Linked DNA regions of Priestia megaterium. The protein of the gene in region 2 interacts with the protein of the main gene of each other region in a pairwise test. Links are inferred from orthologs where the notes say so. Each region holds a gene or a part of one and is shown on either strand. Other genes may lie near its edges.

Evidence for each region. Proteins that work in one complex are often made in the same cells at the same time.
Region 1: the proteins of rbsB (region 2) and ileS interact in binary tests that used the Escherichia coli proteins (3 or more experiments, as listed by UniProt). The link is inferred for Priestia megaterium from one-to-one orthologs.

Annotation. Positions count from the first base shown.
Region 1 is NZ_CP085442.1:4,168,439-4,172,087, reverse strand. What follows is about bases 372-3,649. They hold ileS (isoleucine--tRNA ligase), read left to right. Parts: upstream 372-683; coding sequence 684-3,449; downstream 3,450-3,649. Other genes in these bases: LIS78_RS21600 (conjugal transfer protein TraR), read left to right, coding at 3,620-3,649. Also shown: LIS78_RS21610 (DivIVA domain-containing protein), read left to right, coding at 1-323. UniProt on the Escherichia coli protein: Catalyzes the attachment of isoleucine to tRNA(Ile). As IleRS can inadvertently accommodate and process structurally similar amino acids such as valine, to avoid such errors it has two additional distinct tRNA(Ile)-dependent editing activities.
Region 2 is NZ_CP085442.1:914,146-918,546, reverse strand. The notes cover bases 859-3,842. They hold rbsB (ribose ABC transporter substrate-binding protein RbsB), read right to left. Parts: upstream 2,819-3,842; coding sequence 1,898-2,818; downstream 859-1,897. Other genes in these bases: LIS78_RS04745 (sugar ABC transporter ATP-binding protein), read right to left, coding at 3,791-3,842; rbsC (ribose ABC transporter permease RbsC), read right to left, coding at 2,830-3,789; LIS78_RS04760 (3D domain-containing protein), read right to left, coding at 859-1,458. In the rest of the region: LIS78_RS04765 (hypothetical protein), read right to left, coding at 1-73; more of LIS78_RS04760, read right to left, coding at 190-858; more of LIS78_RS04745, read right to left, coding at 3,843-4,401. UniProt on the Escherichia coli protein: Part of the ABC transporter complex RbsABC involved in ribose import. Binds ribose. Also serves as the primary chemoreceptor for chemotaxis.

The DNA.
Region 1 (3,649 bases), 3.3 Mb from region 2 along the record:
GACATTTTACTAACATCGAAGAGACGTTAAATAAATCAATTTTAATTGCTCAAGAAGCAGCGGAAGATGTGAAGCGAAACGCTGAAAAAGAAGCGAAGCTCATTATAAAAGAAGCAGAAAAAAATGCGGACCGTATTATTAATGAAGCACTGTCTAAGTCTCGTAAAATTGCGATGGACATTGAGGAGACGAAAAAGCAGTCTAAAGTATTTAGAACTCGTTTCAAAATGTTAATCGAAGCACAGCTTGAAATGTTAAACAGCGACGACTGGGATCAGTTGATGGATTATGAGATGCCAGCGCTAGAAGAAAAAATTGACTAGTCAAGACATCATCTTGACTTCTCACGTTTTGTTGTCATATAATTTGGTAACAGATGAAATTTCATATCAAACAGTACGGAGACAGGGACAGTAGCTTTTTTAGTTTGTCAAAGCGAATCGAGGATGGTGCGAGCTCGATAACAAACAAAAAAGTGAAAATCACCCTAGAGTACCATTGCTGAACTGATGATAGTAAGCAGTGGCGGTTTATTCACGTTACGAATGCAAAGAGGATTTGCGTGCAGCAAATCTACTAGGGTGGTACCGCGGGAGGCCTTCTCGTCCCTTTTTGGGATGAGGAGGTCTTTTTGTTATGGTACAAAAAGATATGAAATTTACGTTTTTTTGGGAGGGTAAAACATGGAATATAAAGATACATTATTGATGCCAAAAACTGAATTTCCGATGCGTGGAAATTTACCGAACCGCGAGCCTAAAATGCAAGAACAATGGGCTGAAATGAATATTTATGAAAAAGTACAAAAACGTACGGAAGGCCGTCCGCTATTTGTCCTGCATGATGGACCTCCATATGCGAATGGCGATATTCACATGGGACATGCATTAAATAAAATTTTAAAAGATTTTATCGTTCGCTATAAGTCGATGTCAGGCTTCTGCGCACCTTATGTACCAGGCTGGGATACACACGGTTTGCCAATTGAAACAGCTTTAACAAAAAATAAAAAAGTAAACCGCAAAGAAATGACGGTAGCTGAGTTCCGTAAGCTTTGCGAACAGTATGCTTGGGAACAAGTAAACGGCCAGCGTGAGCAGTTCAAGCGTTTAGGCGTACGCGGAGATTGGGATAATCCATATGTAACGCTTCAGCCGCAGTACGAAGCGCAGCAAATCAAAGTGTTTGGTGACATGGCGAAAAAAGGCTACATCTACAAAGGGTTAAAACCTGTGTACTGGTCCCCTTCAAGTGAATCTGCTTTAGCAGAAGCGGAAATTGAATACTATGACAAGCGTTCAGCTTCTATTTACGTAGCGTTTAACGTAAAAGATGGTAAAGGTGTGCTTGAACAAGATGAAAAATTCATCATTTGGACGACAACACCATGGACAATGCCAGCTAACCAAGGGATTGCTGTCAATCCTGAGCTTCAGTACAGCGTAGTTGAAGCAGATGGAGCAAAATATGTAGTGGCAACTGAACTGATTAAAACAGTTGCTAAAGAAATTGAATGGGCTGACTATAAGACGCTTCGTACGGTAAAAGGTTCAGAACTTGAGCGTGTAGTAGCTGAGCATCCAATCTACAAGCGTGATTCTTTAGTTGTTCTTGGCGATCACGTAACAACGGATGCTGGTACTGGGTGTGTTCATACAGCACCGGGACACGGGGAAGACGACTTTATCGTTGGTCAAAAATATGGTTTGGAAGTTCTTTGTCCAGTCGACAGTAAGGGGCATATGACGAATGAAGCACCAGGATTTGAAGGGTTATTCTATGATAAAGCGAATAAGCCGATTACAGACAAACTAGAAGAAGAAGGCGCGCTGTTAAAATTAAGTTTCATTACCCACTCATACCCACATGACTGGCGTACAAAGAAACCAACAATTTTCCGTGCAACGGCACAGTGGTTTGCGTCTATTAAAGATTTCCGTGAAGATTTATTAAAAGCAGTAGAAAAAACAGAATGGGTGCCTACTTGGGGTGAAACGCGACTTTATAACATGGTGCGTGACCGCGGAGACTGGTGTATTTCTCGTCAACGTGCATGGGGCGTTCCGATTCCGGTATTTTATGCTGAAAATGATGAGCCAATCATTACGGACGAAACAATCGAACACGTATCAAATCTATTTAGAGAACATGGATCAAACGTATGGTTTGAGCGTGAAGCAAAAGACTTGCTTCCAGAAGGCTTTACTCATGAAGGAAGCCCAAATGGCCGCTTCACAAAAGAAACAGACATCATGGACGTATGGTTTGACTCTGGCTCTTCACATCAAGCTGTTCTTGAAGAACGTGAAGACTTACAGCGTCCGGCTGATTTGTATTTAGAAGGTTCTGACCAATACCGCGGCTGGTTTAATTCAAGTCTTTCTACAAGTGTAGCTGTAACGGGTGAAGCACCTTATAAAGGGGTACTTAGCCACGGATTTGCTTTAGACGGTGAAGGTCGCAAAATGAGTAAGTCATTAGGAAACGTTGTAATTCCAGAAAAAGTAATGAAACAACTAGGTGCAGATATTTTACGTTTATGGGTAGCTTCTGTAGATTACCAAGCTGATGTTCGTGTATCTGATAACATTTTAAAACAAGTAGCAGAAGTATATCGTAAAATCCGCAACACGTTCCGTTTCTTACTAGGAAACTTAGCGGACTTTAATCCATCAACTGATGCTGTAGCCGTTGAAGACCTTCGTGAAGTAGACCGCTACATGCTTGTGAAGCTGAACAAATTAATTGATAAAGTGAAAAAATCTTATGATTCATATGAATTCTCAAGCATTTATCACGCAGTGCATAATTTCTGTACAATTGATATGAGTTCATTCTACTTAGACTTTGCAAAAGATGTATTGTACATCGAAGCAGAAAATAATGTAGAGCGTCGCAGCATTCAAACGGTCCTTTATGAAACGTTATTATCGTTAACGAAATTAGTGTCTCCAATTCTTTCTCATACAGCAGACGAAGTATGGGTTCACATTCCAAATGTAACGGAAGAAAGCGTGCAGCTAGTTGATATGCCAGAGGTTCAAGAAATCGAAGGAGCAGATCAATTAGTAGAGAAATGGGATGCATTCATGGAGCTTCGTGATGAAGTATTAAAAGCGCTAGAACAAGCTCGTAATGAAAAAGTAATCGGTAAGTCTTTAGAAGCAAAATTAACGCTGTATCCAACAGCAGATACGAAAGAACTGTTAGCATCTATTTCTGAAAATGTAGGTCAACTCTTCATCGTTTCAGATCTTGAGGTAGCAGAAGGTGAAGCACCTGCTGAAGCACAAAAATTCAGCTATGCTTCAATTGTTGTAAGTAAAGCAGAAGGTGAGAAGTGTGAGCGCTGCTGGGTTGTATCACCAACAGTTGGCGAAGATCAAGATCACCCGACTTTATGTACACGCTGTGCGGATGTTGTAAAAAATCACTACGTTCAGCAGTAATTAACAAAAACACGTCCTTTTTGGGCGTGTTTTTTGCTGTACGAAATTCCCAAATACAATGGTATAAAGCATTTAAAGCCTTAGGAAAAACTTGTGTTGTAGATTCGATGGAAAACTCGGTAAACCTAACATCATTAATACTTCATCTTATCAGCACAGGAGGCGTTTGCATGTATGAAAATTATCTTTCCATTGGACAG
Region 2 (4,401 bases):
ATGAGCCTCCTCGTCGCTTACGCTCCTGCGGGGTCTCATCCCTGCAGGAGTCTTCGCCTTGCCCTCCAATCAACAGCTAGAAGCAACTAACTAGATGAAACCTACGTTCAGTACAACAATGAAAAAATCCGAACGATTCATCGTTCGGATTTTCCTGCAACTAAAATATTTTTATTCCAGCCTATTTCTTTAATTTAACACCGTAATTTTCACTGTACGACGTCCGAATGCTTTTGCAGCTGACTCAGAAGGTACTAATACGTCAATTCGATATCCTTTAATCGCACCGCCCGTATCACCTGCTGTTGCCACTCCGTATCCTTCTACATATACTTTCGAACCTAATGGAATAACGGATGGATCTACCGCAATAATTTTATGAGTGCCTGAACTTACATTTTGTCCAGTGGCTGTTACGCCGCTACAGCCTGCACAATTAGCTGTATAAGCTGTTGCTTCTACATACATTTCTTTTCCAGAATGCTTTTGTGTGCTTTCTTCTTTTTTCGTTTCTTTTGCTTCTGAAGAAACGGCTGCTTTCTTCTCCGTAGCCGCAGCTGTTTTTACTTCTTGTTTTGGCTCTGTTTTTACTTCTTTTTTAGCAGTTGCTAGTTCAGCTTGACGCTTTGCTTCTGCATCAGCCTCAGCCTTTTCAGCTGCCTGCTGTTTCGCCACTTGCTCAGCTTGCTTTTGAGCTGCTTCTTTTTCTTTTGCAATCTTATCTTGAATGCCTGTTAATTCAGACTGAAGGTTTGCTTTTTCTGAAGAAGCTGCATCAATTTCATTTACGACCGTGCTGTATTTTTCTTGCATAGTTGTTAACGTTGCTGTTTGTTTGGCAACGTTTTTATCTAATTCAGCTTGTTTAGCCGCTAAGCTACCTTTTGCTGCTTCTAATACTTTTTCTTGCTTATCAATTTCTTTTTTATCTTTTTCAATTTGATCTAAATCATTTTGATGCTGCTTTAAAATATCATTATCTGCTGACAATAAAGTTGTGACAGCACCCATACGTGCAACAAAATCTCCAAAGTTATCAGCATTCATTAATGTATCAATAACAACGCTTGTTTTATCGTCCTGCTGTAAAGCAACTAATCGATTTTCAATAATATCTTTACGACTTAACACTTTTTCCTGAAGCAAAACGATCTCTTTTTTCTTTTTCTCAATCATTTTGTTCGCTTCTGAAATCTGCTTTTCAGTCGATGCTAACTCTTTTTTATTGCTAGAGATTACTGTATGTAATGAATTTAATTGTGATTGAATGTTTTGAACATCTGAATTGATAGACTGTTTCTCTTTCTCTTTTTGTTGAACAGCCTTTTCTGTTTCTTTAATTTTATTTTCAGTACTCTGGAGCGCTTCTTCATTCGATTGGGCGTGAGTCTCTGTAATGCCGGTCATGAAGAAAATTCCTGTGACTGCTGCAAGAGTCATACGCTTAAAAATTTTCATAAAGTAATAGTCCCCTTTCCTCATAGACATAGTTATACCATAAAAAACTATCTGTTTATGTTACAATACAGTTAAAAGTTTCCCATAATCTGTATAACCAAGAATCTCTTTCTGGAAATTCATCACCAAAATCCCTTGATAGAGAGGTTTACTGTTTATTAAAAAAGATATATTTTTGTCATAAACAGGGCAAAATTGCTCTTTAAAAATAGAAATAAACGCTTATTATTACAGGTATATTACAAATTTTTCACAGAAAATTATGTGTTTTACCGTCTTTTTTCGGTGTTTTTTACTTTTTATTACATAAATTCCACCTACATAATTCCTACACTATTTATAAAGTTGTGACTTTTTCACTTCTTTTTTACACTTTATATACATAAAAAGACGCCCATAAATCAAATGAGCATCTTTTTTCTCCACACGTATAAATCCATTATTTTTCAGAGGTTACTAGTTTTAAAGGCACTGGAATTTGCTTATCTACCTTTTTGCCTTGAAGAACATTTTTAGCAGATTTTACGGCAAGTTTACCAATTAAAACAGGCTGCTGGGCTACAGTTGCTCCTAGTTTCCCTTCTTTTACCGCTTTAATTGCATCGTCGTTTCCATCAAACCCTACTACTAACACATCTTTTCCTGAGCTGTTAATAGCTTGAATAGCTCCTAATGCCATTTCATCATTGTGAGCAAATACGGCTTTGATACCAGGGTTTCCTTGAAGAACATTCTCCATAACGTTTAAGCCTTTTGTACGGTCAAAATCAGCTGACTGTTTAGCCGTAATATCTAGCTTTTGGTCTGCAACGTTGTGGAACCCTTTTCCTCGTTCACGAGTTGCTGAAGCTCCCGGCACGCCTTCAAGTTCTGCTACTTGAGCTTTTTCCCCTACTTTTTTCACAATGTAATCAGCAGCCATTTGACCACCTTTTACATTATCTGAAGCTACCAGTGTTTCTACCTTTCCTTTTTCTGCTGAACGATCTAGCGTAATAACTGGAATACCTACATTATTAGCCGATTGTACAGCTGTTGAAATAGCAGCTGAATCCGTTGGGTTAATAAGCAGAATGTTAACACCTTGCTGCATTAAATCTTCTACATCGTTAATTTGTTTTGCTGAATCATTTTGAGCATCTACTACAACTACTTCCATGCCCAGTTTTTTTGCTTCTTTTTGTACCCCTTCTTTTAGCGAAACAAAGAACGGATTGTTTAATGTAGAAACGGATAAACCAATTTTAATATCTTTTAAATTTTTACTTTCAGATGGTTTCGCCCACTCAGGAGGCTGAAGTGAACAAGCCCCTAACAGTAATAATGAAAATGATAATAGCACGAGCCAAATTTTCTTCATGTTTTTCCCTCCTAAGCTGACTTTTTGCGATCAATTAATACCGCGATTAAAATAACAATTCCTTTTACGACCATTTGGTAAAATGACGAAACGCCGAGTAAGTTCAAACCGTTGTTTAACGTTCCGATAATCAGCGCACCAATTAACGTTCCAACAATGCGTCCACGTCCGCCTGAAAGGCTTGTTCCACCCAGTACTACTGCAGCGATAGCATCTAACTCGTAAGACGTACCTGCCGTTGGCTGAGCAGAGTTCAAACGAGAAGTCAAAATCGCTCCTGATAGCGCTGCCAATAATCCTGCTAGTGAGTAGATCATAACCTTAACTTTTGGTACTTTAATTCCTGAAATAAATGCTGCTTTTTCATTTCCCCCGATTGCATATGTTCTACGGCCAAACGGCGTTTTATGCAAAATCACCCATAGGACAGCAAAAGCTAGTACCATCGTAATTGCCGGAACAGGAATACCTAGAAAATAGCCGCGGCCAAATAACTGGAAGTAATAGTTTTCGCCTAAGCCCGTAATTGGATTTCCATCTGTATAAACAAGCGTTAACCCTCTAAAAATTGTCATCGTCGCCAGCGTTGCAATAAACGGCGCCATTTTTCCTTTTGTAATAAGCAAGCCGTTAATCATACCCATTACAGCTCCTAACACACATCCTATTAAAATAGCTAAAATAGGATCTACACCTGACACAATCATACCTGCCATTAACGCACTTGATAAAGCAAGTATAGAGCCAACCGATAAATCAATTCCGCCTGTTAAAATGACAAATGTCATACCGAATGCAATTAAGGCATTAATGGCTACTTGACGCAGCAAGTTTAAAATATTTAAAGGTTCTAAAAAGCTTGGATTTAAAATCGATACAATGACAATAAGAATAAATAGACCTAGTAACGGACCTAGTTTTTGCATCACGTTATCAACGCGATTTTCTTTTATCGCTGTGTTTGCTTTCATTTTACTGACCTCCTGTTGCAAATGTCATAATTTTTTCTTGAGTTGCTTCTTCACTTGTCAGTTCACCTGTTATTTTTCCTTCATGCACAACCAAAATGCGATCGCTCATGCCGAGTACTTCCGGAAGCTCTGAAGACACCATAATAATAGCCACGCCTCTGTCTGTCAGTTCATTCATAAGCTGATAAATTTCACGCTTTGCCCCGACGTCAACTCCTCGAGTTGGTTCATCTAAAATCAGCACTTTTGGTCCAATGCCAATCCACTTGGCAATAACTACTTTTTGCTGATTTCCTCCTGATAAGTTACCCGCACTCGTCTCAGACGACTCGGTTTTGATCGTTAAACGTTTAATAAGTAAATCTACAAATTGCTGCTCGCTTTTTTGTTCAATAAAGCCTTTTGGCGAAAAGCTGAATAGACTTGGAAGCGCAATATTTTCTCGAATAGAAAAATCCAGGACGAGCCCTTCTGTTTTACGATCTTCTGTAATGAACCCGAGACCTAATTTAATGGCTTGGTCGGGCTTTGTGATACTGACCCGTTTGCCATTTAATACAATTTCGCCTTTTTCTAACGGATCAAGCCCGAAGATAGCGCGCATAATTTCGG